2 regions of the Streptosporangium roseum DSM 43021 genome follow, and region 2 is predicted to be linked to the other one. Evidence: predicted binding sites of a transcription regulator. Region 2 holds the regulator's gene; the other holds the start of a gene.
The links. Region 2 encodes LexA, which represses DNA repair genes until DNA is damaged. Its sites were predicted from a motif close to TCGAACANNTGTTCGA; they were not measured.
Positions count from the first base shown of each region.

Region 1: SROS_RS13525 (SAV_6107 family HEPN domain-containing protein) is a predicted target of LexA. The motif match lies at 11,079-11,094, and genes of this name have one in related genera.

Region 1 covers NC_013595.1:3,028,036-3,043,029, reverse strand. The annotation lists gene SROS_RS13575 (F0F1 ATP synthase subunit gamma) at 1-169, shown strand, start outside; gene SROS_RS13570 (DUF3040 domain-containing protein) at 276-548, shown strand; gene SROS_RS13565 (amino acid permease) at 818-2,194, shown strand; gene SROS_RS13560 (arginine deiminase) at 2,217-3,461, shown strand; gene argF (ornithine carbamoyltransferase) at 3,489-4,493, shown strand; gene arcC (carbamate kinase) at 4,662-5,597, shown strand; gene SROS_RS13545 (amino acid permease) at 5,697-7,121, shown strand; gene SROS_RS13540 (universal stress protein) at 7,118-8,026, shown strand; gene bldD (transcriptional regulator BldD) at 8,298-8,792, shown strand; gene SROS_RS13530 (PP2C family protein-serine/threonine phosphatase) at 9,011-10,141, shown strand; gene SROS_RS13525 (SAV_6107 family HEPN domain-containing protein) at 10,385-10,831, opposite strand; gene SROS_RS13520 (L,D-transpeptidase family protein) at 11,154-11,948, opposite strand; gene SROS_RS13515 (YbaK/EbsC family protein) at 12,068-12,547, shown strand; gene SROS_RS13510 (arsenate reductase family protein) at 12,612-12,959, shown strand; gene SROS_RS13505 (GNAT family N-acetyltransferase) at 13,181-13,798, shown strand; gene metF (methylenetetrahydrofolate reductase [NAD(P)H]) at 13,856-14,788, opposite strand; gene SROS_RS13495 (polyprenyl synthetase family protein) at 14,896-14,994, shown strand, end outside.
Region 2 covers NC_013595.1:7,865,029-7,880,022, reverse strand. The annotation lists gene SROS_RS34410 (hypothetical protein) at 1-1,148, opposite strand, end outside; gene leuS (leucine--tRNA ligase) at 1,703-4,171, shown strand; gene otr(A) (tetracycline resistance ribosomal protection protein Otr(A)) at 4,517-6,490, shown strand; gene SROS_RS34395 (NAD(P)-dependent oxidoreductase) at 6,666-7,631, shown strand; gene SROS_RS34390 (hypothetical protein) at 7,799-8,809, shown strand; gene SROS_RS34385 (glycosyl hydrolase family 18 protein) at 9,123-11,111, opposite strand; gene SROS_RS34380 (hypothetical protein) at 11,251-12,144, opposite strand; gene lexA (transcriptional repressor LexA) at 12,727-13,437, opposite strand; gene SROS_RS34370 (LysM peptidoglycan-binding domain-containing protein) at 13,652-14,041, shown strand; gene nrdR (transcriptional regulator NrdR) at 14,314-14,775, shown strand; gene SROS_RS34360 (vitamin B12-dependent ribonucleotide reductase) at 14,860-14,994, shown strand, end outside.

The DNA.
Region 1 (14,994 bases), 4.8 Mb from region 2:
GCACGCCGCCCGCCGGCAGGCGATGATGTCGGCCACCGAGAACGCCCACGAGCTGATCGGCCAGCTCACCCGCCGGGCCAACTCCGCGCGGCAGGCCGAGATCACCACCGAGCTCACCGAGATCGTGAGCGGCGCGGACGCGCTGGCGCAAAAGGGGGGCGAGGAGTAGTCCCCGGGGGGACGGCGACGAAGATCTACCTCACCGGCTTGGCAAAACCGGACAAAGTGCTATTAAAATCCTTCGCGTCATCGTCAGCCACCGGGGGATCGAGAACATGGGCCTGTCCGCTCGCGAGAAGCGCACACTCGACGGGATCGCCGACCGGCTCTACGGGGAGGACCCACTCCTGGCGGAGTCCCTGTCGTCCTTCGCCAGCGGCGTGGTCACCGCGGAACTTCTGCCCCCGCGCCGCCGCGCGTCGGCCCTCGTCCTGCTCCCCGTCGCCCTGCTGGCCGCGATCATGGCGATCATGGCCCTGGTGCTCCCCCCGATCTCGGGCACGGAGGCCGACCCGGTCCCCGTCTCCCAGGTGCTGCCCCGCGGCTGACGCCGGCGCGTGCGGCGCGCCGGCCCAGGCCGGGCGGGACCGGCCAGGAACAGGCACGCCCGGCCCGGAAACGGGCGCGATCGACCTGGCAACAGGCGCGTGCGGGTGCCGTCTGCCCTGGTAGCGCGGGTTTCATCCTTTCTGCCCCTGGGGACCTCATTTGGTATTGCCACTAAATGTGGTCGATACGGGGGATATGTGCCGGGGGGCGCGAGATGGGGGATTCCTTTGGCGATCGTCCACGCGGACGCACCGCCGCCGAAGAAGGAGTGATCCGCGACGACGCGGCCGAGGCCATAGCGTCCGAACACGGCAAACTCGGCCTCCCCGCGGCGACGTCACTCGTCGTCGGCAACATCGTGGGCACGGGGGTGTTCCTGCTGCCCGCCTCCCTCGCCGCCTACGGCACGGTCAGCATCCTGGCGATGGCCCTGGTGTCGATCGGCGCCATCGCGCTCGCCGTCGTGTTCGGCAGGCTCGGCGCGCGGGTGCCCGCGGGCGGCGGGCCGTACGCCTACGCCAAGGACGCCTTCGGCGAGTTCCCCGGCTTCTGGAACGCCTGGTCGTTCTGGCTGACCGCCTGGATCGGCAACGCCGCGATCGCCGTCGTCTGGGTCAACTACGTCAACTACTTCCTGCACTGGGACTCCGCCGTCGCCCAGACCGCCCTGGCCTTCGTCGCCCTGTGGATCCCCGCGCTGATCAACCTGAGCGGCGTGCGGAACATCGGCGCCTTCACCCTCGTCACGACGGTGCTGAAGTTCATCCCGCTGATCTTCGTCGCGGTGGTCGGCCTGTTCTTCGTCCGGAGCGCCAACTTCGGCCCGTTCAACGCCACCGACGGCAACTGGATCGGCGCCGTGTCCACCGCCGGCGCGCTCGCGCTGTTCATCTACTCCGGCGTCGAGAGCGTCACCATCGTGGCGGAGAAGATCAAGAATCCGGCGCGCAACATCGGCAGGGCCAGCGTGTACGGCGTGCTGATCTGCGCCGCCATGTACATGCTCAGCACCGTCGCCATCTTCGGCACCGTCCCGCACGACGCCCTCGTCAACTCCCCCGCCCCGTTCGCCGACGCGATCAACAACATGTTCGGCGGCGGCATCGGCGGCGGCATCATGGCGGCCTGCGCGGTCGTCTCCGGAATCGGCGCCATCAACGGCTGGACCATGCTCGTGGCCGAGATGCCGATGGCCGCGGCCAGGGACGGCCTGTTCCCGGAGATCTTCACCAGGGAGAACCGCCGCGGCGCCCCGTGGGTGGGCATCGTCCTGGGCACCGCGCTGACCTCGCTGGTCGCGGTCTACAACTACTTCGGCACCACCGAGGGCTTCAACAAGATCTTGCTGATCGCCACCTTCACCACGGTCATCCCCTACTTCTTCTCCGCGTGCGCCCAGCTGTTCTGGCTGGTCACCGGGGCCAGAAAGGTCCGCGGAGCCCGCCTGGGCCGCGACCTGACCATCACCGCCGTGGCCATCCTGTTCGCCTTCTGGATGACCTACGGCGCCGGCATGGAGGCAGTCTTCATCGGCTTCCTGATGATGCTCGTGGGCATCCCGGTCTACATCTGGACCAAGGCGAAGCGTGGCGAGTACGGCACCAGGGAGGGAGCACCGGCCTCACCCCCCGGACGATCTCGTTAACAACGACGAAGGAAGAGAAGAAATGACCTTTCATGTCGACTCCGAGGTGGGCAGGCTCCACCGGGTCCTGCTGCACAAGCCCGAACTGGCACTCAAGCGGCTCACCCCCTCGAACAAGGACGAATTCCTCTTCGACGACGTGCTGTGGGTGCAACGGGCGGTGGAGGAGCACGAGCGGTTCCAGCAGGTGCTGCGCGAGCGCGGCATCACCGTCTACATGCTGGCCGACCTGCTGCGCGAGACGGTCGACATCCCCGAGGCCCGCAAACACATCCTGGACAGGACCTTCGACGAGCACTACTTCGGGCCGATGGCCATCGACGCCCTCCGCAACGTGTTCGACGCGATGGACTCCGCCGAACTCCAGCTCTACCTCACCGGCGGCATCACCAAGCGCGAACTGGTGGAGCGGGGCACCGACCCCAAGAGCCTGGCCTTCCACACCCTGGAGTACGACGACTTCATCCTGCCGCCGCTGCCCAACCACCTGTTCACCCGCGACACCTCCTGCTGGATCTACGACGGCGTCTCCATCAACGCGATGAAGAAGAAGGCCCGCCAGCGCGAGACCGTGAACTACGAGGCCGTCTACCGCTACCACCCGATGTTCGCCGCCGGCTACGACCGGCCCGGACAGGGCGGCTACAACGTCTGGATGCCGGGCCTGGCCGCGGCGCCGGCCACCATCGAGGGCGGCGACGTGCTGGTCATCGGCCGGGAGACGGTGCTGGTCGGGATGAGCGAGCGCACCCAGCCACAGGCGGTGGAGATGCTCGCGCGCAGCCTGTTCCACAAGGGCTCGGCGAAGAGGATCGTCGCGCTGAACATGCCGAAGGCCCGGGCGTTCATGCACCTGGACACGGTGATGACGAACGTGGACGTCGGCGTGTTCACCAAGTACGCCGGCCTGGGCATGCTGCCCTCCTACACGGTCGAACCCGGTGACACCGAGAAGGAACTCAAGATCACCGACCATCCCGCGGAGGACATGCACAAGGCCATCGCGCGGGCACTCGGCCTGGACGACATCAAGGTCCTCACCCCCACCCAGGACGTCTACGCCGCCGAGCGGGAGCAGTGGGACGACGGCTGCAACGTCCTGGCCGTCGAACCCGGCGTCGTCATCGCCTACGAGCGCAACACCACCACCAACAACTACCTGCGCGCCAACGGCATCGAGGTGATCACGACCCCGGGCAGCGAGCTCGGCCGGGGCCGGGGCGGGCCGCGCTGCATGAGCTGCCCGCTCGAACGCGACGGCATCTGACCCGCTTCATCGTCACGGGGGACATCCATGGCATTCAACCTGCGCAACCGCAGCTTCCTGAAGGAACTCGACCTCACCCCCGAGGAGTTCACGTTCCTCGTCAGGCTGTCGGCCGACCTCAAGGCAGCCAAGTACGCCGGCAACGAGGATCCCCGGCTCACGGGCAAGAACATCGCGCTGATCTTCGAGAAGACCTCCACCCGCACCCGCTGCGCGTTCGAGGTCGGCGCCCACGACCAGGGCGCCCACGTCACCTACCTCGACCCCAGCGGCTCCCAGATGGGCCACAAGGAGTCGGTCAAGGACACCGCGCGGGTGCTCGGCCGGATGTTCGACGCCATCGAGTACCGGGGCAGCAAGCAGGCCTACATCGAGGAGCTCGCCGCCTACTCCGGCGTCCCGGTCTGGAACGGCCTCACCGACGAGTGGCACCCGACGCAGATGCTCGCCGACATGCTCACCATGCAGGAGCACAGCGACAAACCCCTGCACGACGTCTCCTACGCCTACCTCGGCGACGCCCGCAACAACATGGGCCACTCGCTGCTGGTCACCGGCGCCATGCTCGGCATGGACGTGCGGATGGTGGCCCCCAAGGACCTCTGGCCCGACGAGAAGGCGGTCGTCAAGCCCGCCAGGGACCTCGCCAAGCGGACCGGCGCCACGGTCACCGTCACCGACGACGTGAACAAGGGCGTCAAGGGCGTGGACTTCCTCTACACCGACGTGTGGGTGTCCATGGGCGAGCCCAAGGAGGTGTGGGACGAGCGCATCAAGCTGCTCATGCCGTACCAGGTCAACGCGGCGGTGGTGAAGGCCACCGGCAACCCGGGGGTGAAGTTCATGCACTGCCTGCCGGCCTTCCACAACCGGGAGACCCGGGTCGGCGAGGACCTGTTCGAGAAGACCGGCCACGACGCGCTGGAGGTCACCGAGGAGGTCTTCGAGTCACCGCGCTCGATCGTCTTCGACCAGGCCGAGAACCGGCTCCACACCATCAAGGCCATCATGGTGGCCACCCTGGGGGACTGAGACCGTGCACGACACCGCCACACCACCAAGGCACCGGCCACCCCGGCCACCCCGGGGCACTGAGACCGCGCACGACACCGCCACACCATCAAGGCACCGGCCACCCCGGGGGACCGCGACCGCGCACGACACCGCCGCACCACCAAGACACCGGCGGGAGGACGGCAGATGCGCGTCCTGGTAGCCCTGGGGGGCAACGCGCTGCTGCGGCGGGGGCAGCGGCCCGACGCCGGCAGCCAGCAGGAGAACCTCCGTGACGCGGTCACGTCGCTGGCCTCGCTGGCCGAGCGGCACGAGCTGATCATCACGCACGGGAACGGCCCGCAGGTGGGCGTGCTGGCGCTGGAGAGCGCCAAGGACTCCAACCTGACCCGGCCCTACCCCCTCGACACGATCGTCGCCGAGACCCAGGGCATGATCGGCTACTGGATGCTCCAGGCGCTGCAGAACGCGCTGCCCGGACGGCAGGTCGCGGCGATGGTCACCCAGACGCTCGTCTCCGCGGTGGACCCCGCGTTCGACGACCCGACCAAGTTCGTCGGCGAGGTCTACGACCGGCAGGAGGCCGAGAAACTGGCCCGGGAGTACGGCTGGACGGTCAAGCCGGACGGGCAGTACTGGCGCAGGGTCGTCCCCTCCCCCACCCCGCAGCGGGTCGTGGAGACCCGGCTGATCCGCCGCCTGGTCCGCGACCACGTCCTGACGATCTGCGCGGGAGGCGGCGGCGTCCCGGTCATCCGCAACGAAAAGGGCCAGCTCCAGGGCGTCGAGGCGGTCATCGACAAGGACCTCACCGGGTCGGTGCTCGCCGAGGCCCTGGAGGCGGACGTCTTCATGATGCTGACCGACGTGCCGCGGGTGGCCAGGAACTTCGGCACCCCGCAGCAGGAGGACATCGCCCACACCACTCCCCACCAGCTGCGCGCGGAGGAGTTCCCCGCCGGTTCGATGGGGCCGAAGGTGGAGGCGGCCTGCCGTTTCGTGGAGACGACCGGCGACATGGCCGCCATCGGCAAGCTGGACGAGGCCGAGCAGATCCTGGAGGGGAAGGGGGGCACGATCGTCACCCCCAACGCCACCTGGCCGCTGGCCAGCACACTCTGACCCGAGGCCCGACCGCCGCGTTCCGGCGGGCAGGGCCCGGCCGCTCCTCCCGGCACGACGGATCACCACCACACAGGCACAGTCGAGGAGGAACGAGACATGGCTTCCGTGGCACATCGGCTGTTCCGCACCAAGTCCGCCGACGAGATCGTCGCCGAGGGCGGCCACGGCGAGGGCGGCGAGCTGCGCCGGACCATGACCCTGTGGCAGCTCACCCTCTTCAGCGTCGGAGCCACCCTCGGCACCGGCATCTTCGTCATCCTCGGCCAGGCCGTACCCAAGGCGGGCCCCGCGGTGGTGGCCGCGTTCGTGCTGGCGGCGATCACGGCCCTGTTCTCCGCCCTGTCCTACGCCGAGCTGGCCGGCACCATCCCCGTCTCCGGCTCGTCCTACTCCTACGCCTACGCGACCCTGGGCGAGCTCGTGGCGTGGGTGTGCGGCTGGTGCCTGATGCTGGAGTACGCCGTCTCGGTGGCGGCGGTGGCGGTCGGCTGGGGCGAATACCTCAACCACTTCCTCCAGGACCTGTTCGGCTGGCAGCTGCCGGACTCCATCACCCACTCCCCCGGCGACCAGGGCGGGGTGATCAACCTCACCGCGATCCTGATCGTCGTGCTCGCCACCTGGCTGCTGCTGCGCGGCGCCTCCGAGAGCGCCACCGCCAACGCGATCTTCGTGCTGATCAAGATCGCGGTGCTCGTCTTCTTCTGCGTGGTGGCCTTCACCGCCTTCAGCGCGGGCAACCTGACGCCGTTCGCCCCCATGGGCATCGCCGGCATCACCGCCGCCGCCTCGCAGGTCTTCTTCTCCTACATCGGCTTCGACGCGGCCTCCACCGCCGGCGAGGAGGCCAAGAACCCCAAACGCGACCTGCCCCTGGCGATCATCCTCTCCCTCGTCATCGTCACGATCGTCTACGTGGCGGTGGCGCTGGCCGCCGTCGGCGCCATGCCGTGGCAGCAGTTCGACCCGGACACCACCGAGGCCAGCCTCGCCCTGATCGCCGACCTTGCCACCGGCTCCACCTGGGCGGGCATCATCATCTCCTTCGGCGCGGTCATCGCCATCGCCAGCGTGGTCCTCACCGTGCTGTACGGCCAGACCCGCATCCTGTTCGCGATGTCGCGCGACGGCCTGATACCGAAGATCTTCGAGAAGGTGAACCCGCGCCGCCAGGTCCCGGTGGCCAACACGCTGATCGTGGCCGCGTTCGTCTCGGTGCTCGCCGGGTTCATCCCGCTGGGCCAGCTCGCCGAGGCCACCAGCATCGGCACCCTGTTCGCCTTCGCCATCGTCAACGTCGGTGTGCTGGTGCTCCGCCGAACCCGGCCCGACCTGCCGCGCAGCTTCAGGACACCGCTCTTCCCGATCACGCCGATCCTCGGTGTGATCTTCTGCATCATCGTGATGCTCGGGCTGGCGGGGGTCACCTGGCTGGCCTTCGCCATCTGGATCCTGGTCGGCCTGCTGGCCTACTTCCTGTACGGCTACCGCCACTCCCGTCTCAACCGGAGCGTCCGATGAAGATCGAGCATGTTCTCGCCGGGTTCATCCCCGAGTCGCGCGGCAAGGACGGGCTCTGGCTGGCCCTGCTGCTGGCCAGGCAGACCGGGGCACGGCTGACGGTCGCCCACGTGCACGCCCCCGCCTGGACCACGCCGGGGCCCGGCAAGATCGACGCCGAGTGGCAGGCGTACGTGGCCGAAGAGGCCACTCAGACCCTCGACCAGGCGCGGCGGCTGCTGGCGGACGTGGACGACGTGCCGATCGACTACGTCCTGCACGGCCACCGGGGCAGCGGGCGCGGCCTGGTGCAGCTCGTCGGCAGGAGCAAGGCCGACGTGGTGGTCATCGGCTCGGCCCCCGGAGGCAGCCGGGGCCGTATCCGCCTGGGCAGCACCGCCGACCAGCTCTTGCACGCCTCCCCCGTGCCCGTCGCCCTGGCGCCCCGGGGGTACGGCGAGGAGCATCCGCCCCGGATCCAGCGGCTGACCGTGGCCTACCGGCGCGCCCCCGCCTCCGGCGAGGCGGTACGGCAGGCCGCCGCGACGGCCCTGCAGATGGACGTGCCGCTGCGCCTGATCACCCTGGTGCTGAGCGGCGGGCGGCAGGCGCGGATAGAGGAGGAGATGCTCAACCGGCTGCGGGAGAGGGTCGCGGCCGACCTCAAGGCGGCCGCTCGCGGGCACCGGAGGGTGGAGGTGGAGGTGGCGGTGCTGGAGGGCAGGAACGTGGCGGCGGCGCTGGGCGGCACCGACTGCGAGGGTTCGATGCTGATCTGCGCCTCCAGCGAAACGGGGCCGTTGCGCCGGGTCTTCCTCGGCGACATCTCATCGAAGATCATACGCGCAGCGCCGTGCCCGGTGATGATGTTGCCCCGAAACCCACCGAAGAAGCCTGGATCCGGTGGCAAGCAGGGGAAACCTTGATGATTCACTATGCGGGGTAGGACAAGTGCGGCGTTTGCGGAGGACCACGTCGGATCGGATTCGACATCTTTTTTCCAATCAGCTTGACCTTAGGCGTCCACCGCTTTACCGTCACTGTCCGTAACCACACCTCGCGGCGTTATCGGGTAAACCCTGACGCTCCGGTCACCGAAGGTGCCTACCCCGGGCATCAACCCGGTGGTTGGGGCATATGTTGCGAGGGAGCACAATCAAGTGAAAGCAGTACATAAGAGAGCCGGGGGGCCACACCATGCCGTCTGAGTACGCCAAGTCGCTGGGTGCACGACTCCGCGCCATCCGCACCCAGCAGGGCCTGTCCCTGCACGGAGTCGAAGAGAAGTCCCGTGGACGCTGGAAGGCGGTTGTCGTCGGCTCCTACGAGCGCGGGGACCGCGCCGTGACAGTGCAGAAGCTTGCCGAGCTGGCCGACTTCTACGGAGTTCCGGTCTCGGAGTTGCTGCCGGGGGGCGCCGCCCCGAGCCCGCTCGGCCCGACACCGAAGCTTGTGATCGACCTTGAGCGTCTTGCCCAGCTCCCCAAGGAGAAGGCAGGCGCGCTCGCCCGCTACGCGGCCACGATCCAGAGCCAGCGTGGCGACTACAACGGCAAGGTGCTGTCCATCCGCCAGGAGGATCTCCGCTCCCTCGCCGTGATCTACGACAAGTCCCCCACCGAGCTCACCGAGGAGCTCATCAACTGGGGTGTCCTGGACCCCGAGGCACGACGCGCCGTCGAATCCTTCTGACGACCTGTCCGGTCGTGGGTGCGCCGGGACCCGGCGTGCCCACCCACCGGGAAAACTTGCCGTCTCGTTAGAACATCGCCTTCATCGCGCCACGGGCGACGGTCCCTGTGGTAGGAAAAGGCAAACATGGCATTTAACGAGATGTGGTGGACATGGCAGGGGGAGAGGATCGGCACGATCACTCTCAAAGACGCCCAAAAAGCCGTCTCGACGCCCTCATGGCGTCTCTGGGGTCGACCAAGACCCGCGCGTTCCTGAGGCTGCTGACCTCCGTCGGGGGGAGCAGGACCCAGGACACCCTGAAGCTCCTGCCTTTCATCGTCATGGCCCTCGTGGCCCTGATCGACTTCGGTTCCGGCCCGACGTCCGGCCTCCTGCCCCTGCTCGCCCTGGGCCCTGCCTTCGCCAGCGTGGCCTGCGGGCTGGCCAGGACCACGGTGGTCGGCGTGATCGCCCTGGCCCTGTGCGTCGCCCTGGGCCTCTACAACGACATTCTCTGGACGCCCCGCACCAACATCACCATGGTCGCCATCCTCGGCGTCACCGTGGCCAGCGTGCTGGCCAGCGCCGGGCGGCTCCGCCACGAGAGGCAGCTGGCCGACGTCCGCTCGGTGGCCGAGGCCGCCCAGCGCGTGCTGCTGCGGCCCGTGCCGCGCCGCGCGGGGCCGGGGATCGGCGTGGCCGTCTCCTACACCTCGGCCACCGCCGAGGCCAGGATCGGCGGTGACCTGTACGAGGTGGTGACCACCCCGCACGGGGTCCGGATCATCGTTGGAGACGTCCAGGGCAAGGGCCTGGAGGCCGTGGAGACCGCCGCGGTGGTCCTCGGCGCCTTCCGGGAGGCCGCGCACGACGAGGCCAAGCTCCAGGGAGTGGTGGCCCGGCTGGAGAACGCCCTGACCCGGGAGCTGTCCGGCGAGCAGTTCGTCACCGGCATCCTGGCCGAGATCACCGGCGGCACCTCGATCACCGTGATCAACTGCGGCCATCCGTCGCCCATGGTCCTCGGCGCCGACGGCGAGCACTGGTTCGCCGACCCCCCGGACGAGGCGCTCCCGCTGGGCATGGGCTCGCTGAAGGCCAGCGAGCCGGTGCCGCACCAGATCCCGTTCGAGCCGGGGGACCAGGTCCTCTTCTACACCGACGGGGTCATCGAGGCGCGCAACGGAACGGGTCAGTTCTATCCGCTCCCGGCCAGGGCGCACCTGCTGAACGGGGCCGACCCGCAGCTCGCGCTGGACGCCCTCCGCGCCGACCTGCTCCGCCACGTGGGCCGTCCGCTGGGCGACGACGCCGCCATGCTCCTGCTGCGCCACCGGGCCGCCCGCCCGGCCTCCTCGGCTGCCTGACCGGCCCCAGACGCCGCCGGGCGGGCCGGAACCGGCCCACGGCGGGCGGAGGCGCTGAAGGCCCCGTGGTACGGCGAGCCCGACCGGCGGGCGCCTGGCCGCGCCTCGGGCGGGCACACGGCCGACGGGCCGGGCCTCAGGGGACGCGGCCGACGGGCCGGACCTCGGGGCACACGGTCGGCGGGCCGGGCCTCGGGGGCGCGACCGGCGGGCGCCGACGCCCGGCCTCTCGGGTCAGTGCGCCTAGCCGGCGAGGGGGACGCGGCCGGGCAGCATGGGCTGGGTGGGCACGCCGAGCAGCCCCTCCACCGTGGTGACGAAGCGCTCCGCCTCGGAGATCAGCTCCTCGGCGTCCCGGGCCGACACCACGCGGGTCATCCCGGCCTCGGCGGAGGCCCGCTTGGTGGCGCTCACCTCGAAGTAGGGGGCCCAGTCGGCGAGCCGCGGCTCTGCCTCGGGCAGCAGCTCCCAGGCGCTGCGCAGCCGGCGCCTGCGGCCGTCCATGGGGCGCGGCCGTGCGGCCAGGACGGCGGCGGCCGCCCTGAGCGCCGCCAGGTGGGCGGCGACGTAACGGGTGGCGGGGGTCCGGGCGGCGGCCGCCTCTTCCAGGCAGTCACGCGCGTCGGTCAGGTGCGCCCGCACCGTGGGCGACAACCGGGGCCCGCCGGAATCGCTGAGCCGAGGGGTCATGTGCTTCAGCCTCCTAGGTCGCAAGCGGCTCCCGGCGACTTCGCCGGTGACGTCAACACTTGCAGACCCCACCGACAAATTCCCCGGGCGGCGGGACGAGGAGCTTCCCCTCTCCCCGTCCGCCTCGACCCGGCCCTGCCGTCTGCGACGACGGCGCGGGCACGATCGACCGCCCTGGACGTGATCCGCGAGTCCCACGTCATTACATCGAACATAAATTCGATCACTCGTAGTGTCAAGTAAAGCGACGAACAAAGGTTCGATCTCCCCGGAGACGGCAAGGCCCCGGGAGATCAGGATCTCCCGGGGCCTCGACCTGCGGCTATCGGACGAACTTGCCCCGCACGTGCACCGGGACGCTCTTGCCCAGCAGGCCGGGGAGCATCCCCGCCACGTTCATCGGCAGCCGGACGCAGCCGTGCGAGGCCGGGGCGAGCGGCACCGACAGAGCGCCGTGGAAGGCGATGCCGCCGTTGAAGAAGATCGGGTTGTAGAGCTGGCCGAGGTAGGACTTGTGCCAGCCGTTCCTGCGCCAGGTCGTCTTGTAGTCGCCCGTCGGCGTGCGGGCGTCGCCGCAGAAGCGCTGGACCTTGCCGTTCCAGTTCGCCGTCTCGCAGTACGGGATCCCGCTCCCGGAGGAGGTGTGGCTGATCAGCTTCACCTGCCCGGCGACGTAGAGGACCATCACCTGCTTGGCGAGGTTCATCTCGACCCGGGTCGGCTTGCCGTTGGGCACCAGCACCTTCGGCGTCCTCGGCGCCTCCAGGGCGTTCCAGGTCCTGCGCGCCACGGTGCTGGTCGGCGAGATGTCGTTGACCTTCTGGAAGGCCCAGACGGCGGCCTGGGTGGCCCCGCCGTACCGGCCGTCGATCTTGCCGGGCGCGTAGCCGAGCTCCTTCAGCCGGGTCTGAAGCACCTTGACCTCGGCGCCCTTGGCACCGATCTTGAGCGTCTTGCCGGGCGCGACGAACGCGGCGGCTCCGGCCTCCGCCGCGACGACCCGGGCCGCCGAGGGGGCGGCCTGGGCGTTCGCGACGCCGAGGGAGCCGAGCGAAGAGACGAGCACGGCCCCCGCTGTCATGAGCGCGGCCACTCCGAGCCGCCGGTCAACCCCCACGTAAAATCATCCCCTCGTGTCACCGATGTCCGAACCAAGGGACCATAGTGTACGAACCGCTTGTCTCCGCCAGAGGTGATGAAGCGGTAATCAATGGTCAATCTGTTTAGAGTGGCCGCGTGCCAGAAAAGTTGCATCCCAACATCGAGAAGGTCGCCGCGGTCCTGGGCGAGCACAACGTCGCCGGCGAGATCGTCGTCTTCGCCGAGGCCACCCCGACCGCCGCGACCGCGGCCGCGCAGCTCGGCTGCGAGGTCGGCGCCATCGCCAACAGCCTGGTCTTCGACGCCGACGGGGCTCCGCTCCTGGTGCTCACCAGCGGCGCCCACCGGGTGGACACCGGCCTGATCGCGGAGACCGTCGGCGCGGCCAAGGTGAAGCGGGCCACCCCGGAGTTCGTACGCACCGCCACCGGACAGGTCATCGGCGGCGTCGCCCCGATCGGCCACCCGGCCCCGCTCAGAACGCTGGTCGACACCTGGCTCGGCAGGTACGAGGTCGTCTGGGCCGCCGCGGGCCACCCGCACACGGTCTTCCCCACCAGTTTCGCCGAACTGGTCCGCATCACCGACGGCACCCCGGTGGAGGTGGAGCGTTGACCGGCTGGAGCGCGGGCGTCCCCCGGCGCGGCACCCCGCCCGCCGGTCCGGCGCGGGAGGACCGATGACCACCGTCTGGCACAACCCTCGCTGCTCCAAGAGCCGCGCGGCGCTGACGGCCCTCACCGACTCCGGCCGGGAGGTGACCGTCCGCCGCTACCTGGACGATCCGCCGACGCCCGCCGAGCTGTCGGAGGTCCTGGACCTGCTCGGCCTGGAGCCGTGGGACCTCACCCGGATGGGCGAGGATCGGGCCGGGGAGCTCGGCCTGGCTACGGCCGAGCGCGAGCGGGACCGGTGGATCGCGATCCTGGTCGCCAACCCCGTGCTGATCCAGCGCCCGATCGTGCTGACGGAGGACGGCCGCGCGGTGGTCGCCCGCGACCGGGAGGCGCTCAAGGACCTGCTGTAGTCCGGCTCGGCCACCCGCCGCGGCCCGGGTGCTCAAGGAGCCGCCGCCGTACGGGACGGAGAGGGCGGGCGGCGGGCCCGTCCCCTCCCCCGCGGCGGCCGGCCGCCCTCCCGTCTGTGCCCGCGGGTAAAAAGCGCTCCAGTGATTTATGAAAATTGCTAAACATCACTTACGCACCTTTCGACACCCCGGCCGATGTCTGCCCTGCTAGGGTGCGTGGCGTGATCGGACTGCGACGGGTCGGACCCGATGAGTTCACCACCCGGCTGGACGCGGTCCTGGAGATCTACATCGCGGCGATGGACCCGCCCGCCGACCAGCTCCCCGGCCGAAAGACGATCATGGGGAACCACGCCCTCCACCCGGGATTCACCTGCCTGTTCGCCGAACGCCCCGACGGGACGCCGGTGGGCCTCGCCTACGGCTTCCACGGGGTCCCCGGGCAGTGGTGGCACGACGTCGTCCACCGGGCCATCGCGGAGCGGAACGGCGAGGGCAGCGCGCGCGGCTGGCTCGGCGACGCCCTGGAACTCGCCGAGATCCACGTCCACCCCGACCACCACGGCAAGGGCATCGGCCGGGCGCTGGTCATGGGCATGTGCGCCGGCCGCCCGGAGCGCACCGCCGTCCTGTCCACCCGCGACCAGCCCACCGCGGCCCGGCACCTCTACCGCAGCGTCGGCTTCGTCGACCTGCTCACCCAGTTCGTCTTCCCCGGCGGCTACGAGCGCTACGCGATCCTCGGCGCCGTGCTCCCGCTGAAGGGGTGGGCCCGCCAGGGGGCCGCGGGCAGCGGCTCCGGGCCGCCCTCGACCGCTCCCTCGCACTCCGGCGGGTGACGTGCCCCGCCGATGGCATCGCGAGAGGGCCCGAGCCGGCCGGCACCGCCGGTCCCGCTAGGCGGTCAGCACGGCCTTCGCCGGCGCGACGTCGAGGGCCTGGTAGACCTCGCGGGTCGCGCTGGAGCGGTTGAAGGTGATGAAGTGGATTCCGGGCACGCCCTCGTCGAGCAGGGTCTGGCAGAGCTCGGCGGCGTGCTCGACCCCCAGCTGCCGCACGGCGGCCGGATCGTGGGCGACGGCCTCGAACCGCGCCGCCACCTCCGCGGGGAACGGCGCGCCGGACAGCTGCTCGGACCGGGCGATCGTGCTCATCTGCGTGACGGGCATGATGCCAGGGATGATCGGGGTGTCGCAGCCCCTGGCCGTCACCCGGTCGCGCAGCCGCAGGTAGTCGTCCGCCTGGAAGAACATCTGGGTGATCGCGTAGTCGGCGCCCGCACGGCACTTGCGGACGAAGTGCTCGGTGTCGGCCTCCACCGAGCCCGACCTGGGGTGCTTGTAGGGGAAGGCCGCCACGCCGACGCAGAAGTCGCCGGCCTGGCGGATCAGCCGGACCAGCTCGTCGGCGTAGAGCACGCCCTCGGGGTGGCGCACCCACTCTCCCGTCGGGTCGCCGGGCGGGTCGCCCCGCACGGCGAGGATGTTGCGCACGCCCGCGTCCGCGAAGCGGCCCACCAGGTGGCGCAGCTCGCGGATGGAGTGGTTGACGGCGGTGAAGTGGGCCACCGGGGTCAGCGTGGTCTCGTGGGCGAGCCGCTCCACGAGGCCGACCGTGCGGTCGCGGGTGCCGCCGCCGGCGCCGTAGGTGACCGACACGAAGGCCGGACGCAGCGCCTCCAGCTCCCGGATGGCACGCCAGAGCTGCCGCTCGCCCTCGTCGGTCTTCGGAGGGAAGAACTCGAAGGAGAACGACCGGCCACCGGCCGCGAGAAGCTCGCGGACGGTGGGCACGCGGTCGGGAAGGATTGACGGGCGACCCAGAGCCATATCCCTAGGGTACTGGCCGCCCGGCCGGCCGCCACAACCATGAGCAGGGGACGAAACACCCACCTCTACAGATAGGAGTCGTCGGTCTGGCCAGATAATGTCAGTGCATGACCACTTCCGCCGCCGCGCTCGATACCATCCGCTTCGAAGTGGATCGTTCTCTCAAAGAGTTCGTCGAGCGGCAGCTACCCCAGGTCAGCGCACCC
Region 2 (14,994 bases):
GTCATGGGCTGCTGTCCGGGGTGAGGCTGGCCGGGGCCCGGCTGGCCCGCCATGGGCTGCTGTCCCGGGTGAGGCTGGCCCGGGTGCGGCTGTCCGGGGTGCTGGCCGTTGCCCGGATGGGCGGGCGCGGGCCCTCCCTGCGGAGGAGCGTGGTACGGCGGAAGCTGCGGCGGGGCGCCCGGAGGCGCCTCCGGGGCGGTCGCCCCCGCGAGGGCCCACACGCCGGGATTCTCCGGGGCGACGCCGTTGCCCGAGGGGTTGCCGAACGGGTCCTGGCCGCCGAAGGGGTTGGGGCTGGTGAGCGGGTCCTGGCTGCCGAAGGGGTTGGGGTTTCCGCCGGGCGGGTTGGTCAGGTGCTCTTGGCCGCCGAACGGGTTGGGGCTCGTGAGCGGGTCCTGGCCGCCGAAGGGGTTGGGACTGGTGAGCGGGTCCTGTGTGGCGAAGGGGTTGGGGTTTCCGCCGGGCGGGTTGGTCAGGTGTTCCTGGCCGCCGAAGGGGTTGGGGCTGGTGAGGGGGTCCTGGCTGCCGAACGGGTTCGGGTTTCCGCCCGGTGGGTTCGTCCAGGAGGGGGAGGAGTGCTCATGGCTCGGCGCCTCGGCCGGTGGGCGGTCCCATCCGCCGTTGCCGGCCGGCGCGGCGGCGTTCCGCCCGCCGTCGTTCGAGGCCGGCGCCGTACTCCATCCGCCGTCGCCGGTGTTCTGCGCGGCCGTACCCCATCCGCCGTTGTCGGTGCTCTTGGCCACGTCCCATCCGCCGCCTCCGGCGGCCGGCGCCGTACCCCATCCGCCGTTGTCGGTGGCCTGCGTCGCGGGCCACCCGCCGTTCTCGGCCGGCGAAGCGGGCGGCCAGGTGCCGGGCTGCTCCTGCGGCGGCGCGGCGGCCTGCCAGGAGTCGCCGCCCGACTGCGGGCCGGAGGGCTGCGGCGCCTGAGACGGGGAGCCGGGGGTCGCCGCTCCGAAGGCATGTTGCCAGGAACCGTTGCCGGGGACGCCGGCCTGCCAGGAGGTGCCGTCTCCTGCGGGCTCCTCCGGGGGAAGGGGGAGCCGGGGGCTGGTGCCGTGAGAGTCCTTCGCCCAGGCGGGCGGCGGCTCTGCTGCCTCCGGCCATGCCGGAGGCAGGTGGGACTGGCTGGACTGCTCCGAGGCCATGGCTTCCTTACCTCCCGGGCGTGTGCCCGAATTATGGGTATTGGGCATGGTCTCACGTGAGGCGGGGGGGTTCGCAGGGAAACTGGAGAACGCCCCTCTGAACTGGAGTCCGGTGGGGTCGGTTGGCGGATCCTGCATCGGCAGGCCGACCTCCGAAGGATCCGGGCCCTGCCCCGGCTCGACTGAGTGTGCCACGGTGAAAGAGTAAACTGACGGGACAAGTGAGGTCACAACGGACGTATCACCATCGGCCCTGACCCGTCCCAGACGCACGAGCCTCCCATTGTGCTGACCCTCCGGTGCCGGTGTCCCCGGTTTGCCGTGATCGGGCTTGTTCCCCGTCCCACGAATATGGCTTGCGGACTGCGATAGTCTTGGAATATGCGTGCCGAGACCCTGCTGCTTATCGGGCCGCATCGGCCTTCCCGGCGCTAGACGCCCGCCGATGCGGCTGCCCTTCGCGTGAGCGGAGGGTTTTTCTATTGGGTCGGATGGGTCAGATCATCTGCGCAGACGTATACCGAGGGAAGATTGACGTGAGCGAGCGAGCCGACATGCAGAGCGACGAGCAGCACTACGACCCGCAGGCACTGCAGGTCAAGTGGCAGCGGCGATGGGAGGAGCTCGACCCGTTCCGGGCCTCCGACGATCCCGCCGACACGCGTGAGCGGCGCTACATGCTCGACATGTTCCCCTACCCCTCCGGCGACCTGCACATGGGCCACGCCGAGGTGTTCGCCATCGGCGACGTCGTCTCCCGCTACTGGTTCCAGCGCGGCTACAACGTGCTGCACCCGATCGGCTGGGACTCCTTCGGCCTGCCCGCCGAGAATGCCGCGATCAGGCGGAACGCGCACCCGGCCGAGTGGACCTACGCCAACATCGAGACCCAGGCCCACTCCTTCAAGCGCTACGCGGTCTCCTTCGACTGGTCCCGCCGCCTGCACACCAGCGACGCCGAGTACTACAGGTGGACCCAGTGGCTGTTCATCCGCTTCTTCGAGCGCGGCCTGGCCTACCGCAAGGGCGGCCTGGTCAACTGGTGCCCCAATGACCAGACCGTGCTGGCCAACGAGCAGGTCAAGGACGGCAAGTGCGAGCGCTGCGGCGCCGAGGTCGTCCGCCGCGAGCTGACCCAGTGGTACTTCAAGATCACCGACTACGCCGACCGGCTGCTGGACGACATGGCCCAGCTGGAGGGCGGCTGGCCGGAGCGCGTGCTGACCATGCAGCGCAACTGGATCGGCAGGTCCGAGGGCGCCGACGTCAACTTCGTCATCGAGGGCCGCGACGAGCCGGTCACGGTCTACACCACCCGCCCCGACACCCTGTACGGCGCGACCTTCTTCGTGGTCGCCCCGGACGCGGCGCTGGCCGAGGAGATCGTCACAGAGGACCAGCGCGAGGCCTTCGAGGCCTACCGCGCCGAGGTGTCCAAGCTGTCCGACATCGATCGGCTCTCCACCGACAAGGAGAAGACCGGCGTCTTCCTGGGCCGCTACGCGATCAACCCGGTCAACGGCGAGCGCATGCCGGTCTGGGCGGCCGACTACGTGCTGTCCGACTACGGCCACGGCGCCATCATGGCGGTCCCCGCGCACGACCAGCGCGACCTGGACTTCGCCCGCACCTTCGGCCTGCCGGTGCGGGTCGTGGTCCACACCGGCCTGGCCGACCCGGGCGAGACCGGTGTCGCCACCGCGGGCGAGGGGGCCCTGGTCAACTCCGGTCCGCTGGACGGCCTGCCCAAGGCCGACGCGATCCGGAAGATCATCGGAGTGCTGGCCGAGCGCGGCACCGGCCGGGCGACGGTCAACTTCCGCCTGCGCGACTGGCTGCTGTCCCGCCAGCGCTTCTGGGGCTGCCCGATCCCGATCATCCACTGCGCCGACTGCGGCGAGGTCCCCGTCCCGGACGACCAGCTGCCCGTCACCCTGCCCGACCTGCGCGGCGAGGCCCTGGCCCCCAAGGGTGTCTCCCCGCTGGCGTCGGCCGACGACTGGGTCAACGTCGCCTGCCCCAAGTGCGGCGGCCCGGCCCGGCGCGACACCGACACGATGGACACCTTCGTCGACTCCTCCTGGTACTTCCTGCGTTACGTGGACCCGACCTACGAGGACGGCCCGTTCGACGTGGAGAAGCTGCGCCAGTGGGGCCCCATCGACCAGTACGTCGGCGGCGTCGAGCACGCGGTGCTCCACCTGCTGTACTCGCGGTTCTTCACCAAGGTCCTGCACGACATGGGCATGGTCGACTTCACCGAGCCCTTCACCCGCCTGCTGAACCAGGGGCAGGTGATCAACCAGGGCAAGGCGATGTCCAAGTCGCTGGGCAACGGCGTGGACCTGGGCGAGCAGATCGACTCCTACGGCGTGGACGCGGTCCGGCTGACGGTGGTGTTCGCCGGCCCGCCGGAGGACGACATCGACTGGGCCGACGTCTCCCCGGCCGCCTCGCAGAAGTTCCTGGCCCGCGCCTTCCGCGTCATGGCCGAAGCCGGTGCGGCCTCCGCCCCCGGCGTGGACTTCGCCACCGGTGACCTCGACCTGCGCAAGGCCGTCCACCGGACCATCGACGAGGTCACCAAGCTGGTCGACTCGCACCGGTTCAACGTCGCGGTGGCCCGCATGATGGAGCTGACGAGCGCGACCCGTAAGGCCATCGACTCCGGCCCCGGCGCGGCCGACCCGGCCGTCCGCGAGGCCGCCGAGACCCTGGCGGTCATGCTGTCCCTGGTCGCGCCGTACACCGCGGAGGAGGGCTGGGAGCGTCTGGGGCACCCCGCCTCGGTCGCCACGGCCGGATGGCCGGCGGCCCAGGCGGCCCTGCTGGTCCAGGACTCCGTCACCTGCGTCGTCCAGGTCGCCGGCAAGGTCCGCGACCGGCTGGAGGTCTCCCCGGAGATCTCCGACGCCGAGCTGGAGGTATTGGCGCTCGCCTCGGAGAAGGTCCAGTCCTTCCTGTCCGGGGCTCCGCGCAAGGTCGTCGTCCGCGCGCCCAAGCTGGTCAACATCGTCCCTTAGCGGTTTTCCGGGGCGCTCGTACGGCGGGCGCCCCCAGCCGCGGTCCCCGCGGAGCCGTCCGCGGCCTACGGGCCCACCCGAGCCCCGTCCGGTACGGCGGGCGGCACGCCGTCACGGGTCTCCGCTTTCCGGTAGGTGTGGCGCCGTTACGGACCGTCCGGCGAGGCCGCCTGCCGCTCGCCGGCCCGCTCAGGAGCGGGCCGGATTTATTGCCTCGAACGCCGGGCACATCGATGCGATGATGTCGGCGACAGACCGATCACCACCAGGAGCATGCGATGCGGCGAGCCTTCGGAATCTCACAGCGCCCTATCCGGACGAGAGTTTTCGAGGCCTCCAGCACTCATGCACACCCTCAACATCGGCATCCTCGCCCATGTCGACGCGGGCAAGACCAGTCTCACTGAGCGACTGCTGTTCGACACCGGCGCCATCGACCGGCTCGGCAGCGTCGACGCCGGCAGCACCCAGACCGACACGGGCGACATCGAACGGCGGCGCGGCATCACGATCCGCTCCGCGGTCGCCTCCTTCACCGTCGGCACCTCACAGGTCAACCTGATCGACACCCCCGGCCACTCCGACTTCATCTCCGAGGTCGAACGGGCACTCGGCGTGCTCGACGGCGCCGTCCTGGTCCTGTCGGCCGTGGAAGGCGTCCAGGCGCAGACCCGCGTCCTGATGAAGACCCTGCGGAAGATGCGCCTGCCGACCCTGGTCTTCGTCAACAAGATCGACCGTGCCGGAGCCCGGCACGAGGAGATGCTGGCCGACATCCGGCGGAAGCTGTCACCGCAGGTCGTCCCCATGAACGCGGTCCGGCAGGCCGGTTCCCCGGCCGCGCGCACCGTCCCGATCTCCCTGGACGGACCGGACTCCCGCTCCCGGGTGGCGGAGATCCTCGCAGAGAGCGACGATACGCTGCTCGCCGACCTCGTCGCCGGCTCGATCCCCACCGCCGGCCGCGTCCTGGCGGAGGTACGCGCCCAGACCGCCGCAGGCCTGCTCCACCCGGTGTTCTTCGGCTCGGCCCTGACCGGCCAGGGGATCGAGGCGCTCATCGACGGGATCTCACGGCTGCTCCCGCCGGCGCGCGGCACCGGAGACGGCGATCCCCGGGCCACCGTCTTCGCCGTCGAACGCGGCGGTGCCGGCGAGAAGGTCGCCTACCTGCGGATGCACTCCGGTGAGCTGCGCGCGCGGCAGCGGATCACCTCCTACCGGCTGGAGGCGGACGGTGACGTCAGCGAGAACAGCGAGCAGATCACCGCACTCCACGTCATCGGGCCGGTACGGCGGGAGGCCCACCAGGCGGCGGCGGGCGACATTGCGAAGGTGTGGGGTCTGTCCCGCATCCGGGTCGGCGACCAGGTCGGCTCGGCGCGCGGGCTCGCCGGCCAGTCGCACTTCGCGCCGCCCACCCTGGAGGCCCTCGCCCGGCCGAAGCAGGCTGAGCAGGCCGCGCGGCTGCACGCCGCGCTCGTGAGCCTCGCCGACCAGGACCCACTGATCCACACGCGTGCCGTCCCCGGTGAGGGGACCTCGGTCCTGCTCTACGGCGAGGTGCAGAAGGACGTCATCGCGGAGACCCTCCTCCACGAGTTCGGCGTCGAGGCCGTGTTCGAGCAGAGCCGTACGGTCCACCTGGAACGGCCGGTGGGGGTGGGGGAGGCCTGCGAGGAGATCGGCGAGCACGGGCCCGGCGGCTTCTTCGCGACCGTCGGGCTGCGGGTCGAACCCGCGACCGGGCCGGGGATCACTTTCAGGCGGGAGGTCGAGCTCGGTTCACTGCCGCGCCCCTTCCACCGGGCGATCGAGGACACCGTGCGCCGCACCCTGGAGCAGGGGCTGCACGGCTGGGCGGTGACCGGCTGCCTCGTCACCCTGACCCGGACGGGCTACGCGGCCCCGGTCAGCACGGCCGGTGACTTCCGCGGCCTCACGCCCCTGGTCCTGATGCGCGCCCTGGACATCGCCGGAACCCGGGTCTACGAGCCCTGCCACGCCTTCGAGCTGGAGGTCCCCCCTGACGGGCTCAGCGCCGTCACCGCCCAGCTCGCCGCGCTCGGAGCCGACATCATGGAGTCCTCCGGAGGCACGGAGACATGGTCGGTCAAGGGGGACATCCCCGCGCGTCGGGTGCGCGAGTTCGAGCGGCAACTGCCCGGTCTGTCCCACGGAGAAGGGGTCTGGTGGTCGCGACCGTCGGGGGATCGGCCGGTCCTCGGGCCGGTCCCGGTGCGCGCGCGGTCGGACGGCAACCCGCTCAACCGGAGCGAATACCTGCGGCACCTCGCACAGCGGGGCACGGCGAGGTGAGGCGGGCCGCGGTCCGGGGCCCACCCGGACCGCGGCCGACACCGCCTGCCGACACCGCCTGCCGGGCCCGCGCCGGCACCGCTTAAAGGCTTCCTCGCCTTTCAGGCCTTTTCCGGCCTCCCTCGCGTAGAGGGTGACCGGGGGAGGAAAACCATGCCTGACAGGGGGATGAGGCATGCGGGTATCGGTGCTCGGGATGGGCAGCATGGGGCGGGCACTGGCCCTGCGGCTGCTCGGCCGCGGCCATGCGGTCAGGGTCTGGAACCGGACGCCGGGTAAGGCCTCCGAGGTGATCGACGCCGGCGCCGCCGAGGCGCTCTCGCCGGCGGAGGCCGCGCGGGACGCCGACGCGGTGCTGATGTCGCTCGCCGACGATCAGGCGGTCCGTGAGGTCATGGCACGATTGGCCGAGCCCGCCTCCGAGCCTGCCTCCGATCCCGGTTCCGGGGACGCCTCCGAACTCGGCTCCGAGCCTGGCTCCGTTTCCGGCTCTGATCCCGGGGCCGGGGCCGGGGCTGGGGCCGGGGCCGGCGCGCCGGTTGTCGCCGACATGAGCACCGTCTCCCCGGACACGTCCCGCGCGCTGACAGGGCTGGCGCCGGGGGGCCGGTTCGTGGCCGCGCCCGTCATCGGAGGGCCGCAGGCGGTCGTCGACGGTCAGATCATGGGCCTGCTGGGGGGCGACCGCGGTCTCGTGGACCGGCTGGGACCCGTCTGGCAGGACCTGTTCGCCGTCCACTGGTACTGCGGGGACGATCCCGGCAGCGCCCTGACCTACAAGCTCCTGAACAACTACCTGCTCATGTCGGGTGTCGCCGTCGTCGCCGAGGCGGTGGCCGCGGGTCAGGCGGCAGGTCTCGACGAGGCGATGCTGAAGGACCTCCTCCTGCGGTGGCCGACCGTCGCGCCCGCTCTGCACAACCGGCTCGACGACATCCTCCACGGTGACCACCGAGGATGGTTCGCTACGCGGCTCGGCGCCAAGGACGTACGGCTCATCGCCGAGGTCGCGGAGTCGAAGGGGCTCCGGCTGCCGATCGCCCGGCTGGTCGAGCAGCGCTACGAGGAAGCCGCCGGACACGGCTGGAGTGACTCCGACATAACCGCCGTCGTGGAGCTGCTCCGGGAAGGGCGCGGCTGAAGGGCCGGCGCTCCACTCACCCCCCGTCACGCCGGCCGCGTCGTCCAAGCCGCCATCATCTGCGAGGTGAGGCCGGCCGGGCCGCTCTGAGCGAACCCCCCGTGCGGGGGAAAGGGATGGCGCCGGCGGGGGAGGACCCGCCGGCGGCGGCGCGAAAGCGTGAGTGCGTGACCATACATGCCAGAAACGCCGCCCTGTGGTGCGCGTTGTACGCGGTCGTCCATCTGGGCTGGGCGGTGACCGGCACCGCCGTACCCTGGACGGCGACCGCCCCCTACCCGCCCGCCGCCCTGCTCCTGCTGGCCGCGCTCGCCGTACTGGCCGCCGGAGCGTGCCTGGCCAGTCCCGGCAAGCTGCCGGGCCAGGCGGCCGTCGGCGCCACGCTGGCCGTGACGATCGCGGTGTTCGCCGTCGGGATGATCAGCCTTCCGCTCCATCTGGTGACGCTGCTGTCGGGCGCGGGTGTGGAAAGCCCCACCGGCCTGGTCCAGGTCCTGCTGACCTCGGTGGCCGCCGGGCTGCTGACCCTCGTCGCGACCGGCTCCCTGCGCCGCCTGCGCGGCAGGTGCCCCCGCTGCGGCCTGGCCCACCGGGGGGCCACCGGCGGGCGCACCCACCCGCCTGCCTCCACCGCCACGCCGCGCGCTCAGGTGGCGGTCTATCTCCTGATGTGCGGGCTCATCCCCTGGTCGGCGGTGAAAACCGTGTGGACGCTCGGCGGCAGCGCGCTCGGCGTCACGGCCGAGGAGTGGGCGGCGATCAACGCCGAGGCGCCGGCTGCCGCCCACGCCCTGGCCGCTGTGGGCGTCGACATCACTGTCCTGGCCGCCCTCTTCGGGGTCTTCCTGCTGGCCGGCCTGATGTACCGGTGGGGCATGGTGTTCCCCCGATGGACGCTGTGGCTGTCGGGGGTGCGGGTGCCGCGCCTGCTGCCGCTGATCCCGGCCTGGATGATCGCAGTGGCCTTGTCCCTGTACGGCGTCGCCCTCACGGTGTACGCGCCGGCCAGCGTGCTCGGCGTGGTGCCGGCCATCGAGCCGATCACCGGGTTCACCGCCACCGGGTCCGTCTGGATGATCGAATTCGGCGGGCTGGCCTTCGCCGGGCTGGGCCTCGGTCTCCTGGTGGCCGCCCGCTCCTACGCCCGCAGGACCCGCCCCCTCTGCGTCATACGGTAGGGGTCCCCGTGGCTTCGGCCGAAAATCCGACCGCGGGCATCATGTTCTCGGCGTTCTCCTGCCGGCCCGGCCCGGCCTGGTCACCGCCGTGACAGGCGGCGGTCTCGCGTTCCGGGGCAGGCCACCGAGGCTCGGCGTGGCACCCTGTCGTCGACCGTGACCGTGACCGTGACCGTGTTCCGGGGGCCACGGCGCAGGGTGCCTCCGTCACCAGCCGGGAACGGCACTTGGGTGATCATCCCTTCCAGCACATGGCGATGAGGGGCGTCTCGGCATCGAGACGCCCCTCACCAGCAAGACTTTCGGTGATCTTCTAGCCCAGGCCGCTCTTCATCGCGCTGATCAGCTCACCGTTGGAGGTGTCTCCGGTGAGCTCCCAGAAGAAGGCCCCTCCCAGGCCCTGGTTCTTCGAGTAGCTCATCTTGCCCCCGATGGTCGCGGGGGTGTCGTAGCTCCACCACTGGTTGCCGCAGTGGGCGTAGGCCGTGCCCGCGACCGTACCGGTCGCCGGGCAGCGGGTCTTGAGGACCTTGTAGTCCTCGTTGCCCGCCTCATAGGTGCCCGGGGCGGCGCCGGTGGCGGTGCCACCCGGAGTCGCCTGGGTCACGCCGGTCCAGCCGCGGCCGTAGAAGCCGATGCCCAGCAGCAGCTTGCTCGCCGGCACCCCCTTGCTCTTGAGCTTCTGGATGGCGGAGTCGGAGTCGAAACCGGTGATGGGGATGCCGCTGTAGGTGTTCAGCGGTGAGTGCGGCGCGGTCGGGCCCTGGGCTGCCCAGGCACCGAAGAAGTCGTAGGTCATGACGTTGTACCAGTCGAGGTACTGTGCGGCGCCGCCGTAGTCGGCCGCGTCGATCTTGCCGCCGGAGGTGGCGTCGGCGGTGATGGCGGCGGTGACCAGGTAGCTGGAGCCGAAGCGGGAGCGCAGTGCCGACATCAGGTTCTTGAAGGAGGAGAAGCCGCTGGTGTCACAGGTGAGGCCGCAGGCGTTCGGGTACTCCCAGTCGATGTCGATGCCGTCGAACACATCCGCCCAGCGCGGGTCCTCGACCAGGCGGTAGCAGGACTCGGCGAAGGCCGCGGGGTTGGCCGCCGCCTGGCCGAAGCCGCCCGACCAGGTCCAGCCGCCGAAGGAGAACAGCACCTTGATGTTCGGGAACTGCTTCTTCAGCTTGCGGAGCTGGTTGAAGTTGCCGCGGAGCGCGCCGTTGTCCCAGGTGTCGGCGACGCCGTCCACGCTCTCGCCGGCCTGGTAGAAACGGTCGTAGTCGGCGTAGGTGTCGCCCAGCGTGCACTGGCCGTTCTGCACGTTGCCGAAGGCGTAGTTGATATGGGTGAGCTTGGCGGCCGAGCCGCTGGTGACGATGTTCTTGACGTGGTAGGCCCGCTGGTAGATGCCCCACTGGGTGAAGTAGCCCAGCAGCTTGTTGCCGCCCCCTCCGCCGCCGTCCTGGGTGGTGACGTTGAGTTGGTTGCTGGCGGTGGAGCGGTTTCCGGCGGCGTCGCGGGCGCGGACGGTGTAGCTGTAGGCGGTGGCGGGGGTCAGGCCGGTGTCGGTGTGGGTGGTTCCGGTGACGGTGGTGACGAGGGTGGTGCCTCGGTAGATCTCGTAGCCGGTGACGCCGACGTTGTCGGTGGAGGCGTTCCAGGCGAGGGAGACGCTGGAGGAGGAGGTGGCGGTGGAGCGCAGGTTGCCGGGGACGCTGGGGGGCGTGGTGTCGCCTCCTCCGCCGCCGCCGGTCACCGAGATGGCGGAGACGGTCGCGTAGTTGGCGCCGCCGTTCATGTTGAACTGGACGTTGAGCGCGCCGTCGCTGACCGTCGCGGGGAAGGTCCGGTCACAGGCGGTGAGCGCGCCGCAGGAGGCGAAGATGTCGAAGGCGGTCAGCGCGTTGACGCCTTCGACGCGGACGTCGAACTTGCGCTGACCGGCCGCGTTGGCCCAGTCCTCGACCATCTTCAGCGTCACCTGGTAGGTGCCGTTCGGGACGTCGAAGCGGTAGCCGCCCCAGCTGTTGAAGGTGTTGTAGTTCTGGTAGAGGGAGTCGTCGGTCGTCCCGGCGATCGCACCGCCGGTCGAGCCGCTCCCGTAGCTGGTCTGGTAGCCCCAGTCGCCGCTGGAGTAGGCCTTGTCGGCGACCCACTGGTCACCCGCGGCGTCGGTGAGCGCGGACCCGCCCGCGTTGGCCCGGAGCGGCACGGTCACGGCCGCGGAAGCGCCGGGTGCCGTCGCGACGACCGCCCCCAGGGGGAGGAGCATCACCCCCACCGCGGCTAGGAGTTTCAGGACATGTTGATTCGCCATGGGCCGCCGCCTCTACGCGCTGGAACTGGGGGGTTAATTAACAGGAAACTTTACTGTCAATTTGAGGTGAACGTAATCACGCGCGCACGCGCCGTCAATGGTGCGAAATTTCGGGGGGCCCAATCGCGGGAAGAGAGGTTTACGGCCAGCGCCAGGCGATGCCCAGCACGCCGGAGACCACGTCGGAGGCGGCCACGTGGACGGTGTGGTGGGCGTTGGGCACCAGGACGCCGGTCCGGCAAGGCTTCGCGTCCGGTCCGGACCTGACGTAGGAATGGCATTCGGCCGGGAGGGCCGCGGGGTCGAACCGCACCTGGACGAGGAAGTGCCCGACCGGCTGCCGGAAGCCGTGGCCGTGGTCGACGCACGGCTGTGCCGGTCTGTCGAAGCTCTCCCACTCGAAGACCCAGGTGTCGCCGGCCCGGAGCGCGTGGTCGAAGAGCAGCTCGGCGACCATCACCCCCCGCGCGTGGTGCCGCAGGATGGTGCCGACCCTGCAGTTCTCCAGGGCGTGGATCTCGCGGCCGTCGAGATCGGTGCCGGGGTCGACGAACGACCTGATCGCATACCGGTCCATGCCGTCGCGCCGGGCCCTGATCAGCGTGCGGGTCCACACCGACTCGCACCGCCGGGCCGCGTCGATCAGCACTTTCTGCTGCTGGGTGATGATGGCGGCGTCCTGGTCGCGGGAGCCCGGCAGCGCGTCCAGCAGCTCGCCGAGGGCTCCGGAGCGCTCATCCAGCCCCGGCCCGTGGTCGAGAAGGCGGGTGAGGGAGCCGCCGGGAAGCCGGAGGATCTCCTCCAGGGCCGTGACGACCAGCGGGGACTGCTCGCCGCCGGGACGCCGGTGCCCCCGCTGCCAGTCGCTCAGGGTGGACAGCGCGACCGCCAGCCCGCGCTGGGCCAGGCGGGACCGGATGCGGTCGAGGGACAGGCCGCTCTCCCGGATGCAGACACGCAGGGCCTGGTGGAACGGGCCGGAGCGGAGCAGGGTGCCCCGGTCGGCTGCCGGCTCGGGGGGACGGCGAGGCATGGGGACGCTCCTCGGTGTCGAGGCGGGCGGCCGGGGGTTTCCCGCGCTTCCATCCCTGAGAGGACGGCGCGGGCCCGCCGCGCTCTGTGGGGAGCGAGCGTAGAACGTCTCGTGACCCAAGAACAGGTCGCCGACCATAGCAACTACCGAAATTTCATCACTTGTGGCTTATTTCCATCCGAAAACAGAATCAGCGCATCTCCGCACCTCCGATAAGGGAGAAAAACGCGTGCCCTTCTGTTCAAGGCTCTATTCAAGGCGGTTACCGGGGGCGCCGTACTCATCCGGATCGGCCTGCCCTCGGCTCCGGCGCTCGCCCGGCCCGACCGGGCTGACCCACTCGCCGGTCAAGCTGCTCGGCTGGGGCGCCACCGCGGACCCCCACCAGGGACCGCCGCCGATCCGGCTACAGGACACCACCGCCATCCGCCCCGATTTCGGGTGCGGCACCGGGACGGCCGAACTCCGCGTCGGGCACGTCGGCGGCCGGCGCGGGGCCTGCTGCGGCGGGCGGTCGCCACTGAGGCGCCTGACGAGGAGCGGGGTCCCGATCGTGGGACCCCGCTCCTCCGGTGCGTTGTCTCAGAGCTTGCGCAGAACCGCCACGACCTTGCCCAGGACGGTGGCCTCGTCGCCGGGGATCGGGTCGTAGTTCGGGTTGTGCGGGACGAGCCAGACGTGGCCGTCCTTGCGCTTGAAGGTCTTGACCGTGGCCTCGCCGTCGATCATCGCGGCGACCACGTCGCCGTTGTCCGCCACGGGCTGCTGCCGGACGACCACCCAGTCGCCGTTGGCGATGGCGGCCTCGATCATCGAGTCGCCGGTCACCTGGAGCAGGAAGAGCGTCCCCTCGCCGACGAGCTGCTTGGGGAGGGCGAAGACGTCCTCGATGCTCTCCTCGGCGAGGATGGGGCCGCCGGCGGCGATCCGGCCGACGAGCGGCACGTAGGCCGCGGTCGGGCGGCTGATCGGGGTCTCGTCGTCACGGGACTCGGGATCCACCCACAGTGCCGGCTCGCCGGGAAGGCGGACCTCCAGCGCGCGGGGACGGTGCGGATCACGGCGCAGATAGCCCTTGCGCTGCAACGCCGTCAGCTGGTGCGACACGCTGGAGGTGCTGGTGAGCTGCACCGCCTCGCCGATCTCTCGCATGGAGGGCGGATAGCCGCGCTGCTGCACCGAGTCGCGGATCACCTCAAGGATCTTCCGCTGCCTGGGGGTGAGGCCAAGGGAGTCACGCCTGCGCACCGCCAGGTCGCTGACGGCCGAAACGTTCTCGTCATGTTCGCTCATACGATCTCCTCGCCTCCCGGTCTGTATCTCTCGCGTCGCACACAGCGACCGTACCGCCGTTGAAGATCGTATTCAAACAATTGTTCGAGTCATTCTCGAAATCAGCGGTGACGTGGTGTACAACATCGTACGGGAGTTCGATCGACATCGTGTTCGATTCGCCGATCTTTCTTCGACGTGTGTTCGGCCAGGTCGAGGGTGCTGGGGGGCCATCATGAAGACGACCGTGACGACAGGGAGGGCCGGGCGCCCGCCCGCCCGGCGCCCCGGGGCCGCGGGGGGCGTCCGATATCCTGATCCGCCGCTCCGGCTCACCAGGCGGGGCCGGATCGTGGTGGTGGCGGCGCTCACGCTGGTCACCCTGGGGGCGCTCTGGGTCGGCGCGCGCATCGACGCCGCCTCGGCGCTCGAGCACGGGGGGCGTGAGGAGCTGTCGTGGGTCGTGGTGCGCGGGGGTGACACGCTGTGGGAGATCGCGGACGCCGTGACGGAAGGCGGGGATCCGGCTCCGACGATCCGCCGGATCATGGATCTCAACGGCCTGTCCGACTCCGTGATCCGGCCCGGGACCCGGCTCTACCTGCCGGACGGTTCCGCCCCCTGAGGGGGTGCCGGAGGGGCGACACGCCCGACTCGTTCGAATGTGACGCGCTGATCAGCGACTTCGTCTGACGGGGTCCTTTCAACTTGCGTTCATGAGCCGACCCTCCTACCGTTGGACCACAACATCTAGTGGCTTCATCGGTGGTCTTCACCATAGATTGTGTTTCCATTACCGCATCTCGACCATTCGAGGGGCGTGCGCAAGCGTCTGGCGTGGACGCCGTGGAATGCACGAGAAGGTGGGCCACTTGCCGGCTCAAGGGGGCGACACGCGTGCACTGTCCGTTCTGTCGTCATCCTGATACGCGGGTCATCGACAGCCGGTCCACCGAGGACGGCGGAGCCATCCGCCGCAGGCGCACGTGCCCGGAGTGCGGGCGCAGGTTCACCACGCAGGAGACGGTGCTTCTCATGGTGAGCAAGCGCAGCGGGGTGACCGAGCCGTTCTTCAGGGACAAGGTGATCGCCGGCGTCCGGCGGGCGTGCCAGGGGCGCCCCGTCAGCGAGGACTCGCTGGCCCAGCTGGGTCAGCGGGTGGAGGAGAGCATCCGGGCCACGGGAGCGGCGGAGATCGCCGCCCATGAGGTCGGGCTGGCGATCCTGGGGCCGCTCCGCGAGCTGGACGAGGTGGCCTACCTGCGGTTCGCCTCGGTCTACCGGAGCTTCGAGACCCTGGCCGATTTCGAAACAGAGATAAAGCAGCTGCGGGCGGAACGCTCCGTCCAGCAGGACTGATCCATACCCCGGGCGCCGGGGGACAGAGCGGCGCGTTGATGTGGTCCGACTCGAGGGCTCTGGGGAGCCCCGGAAGGGGAAGTCATGACGGAGACGATCGGTGGCGCGGCCGCGCGTGGGGGCAAGCGGTTGCGCAAGGGCTTGAAGATGAAGCGCATCTTCACCACGCCGGGAGTGCATCCCTATGACGAGGTGCGCTGGGAGCGCCGTGACGTCGTG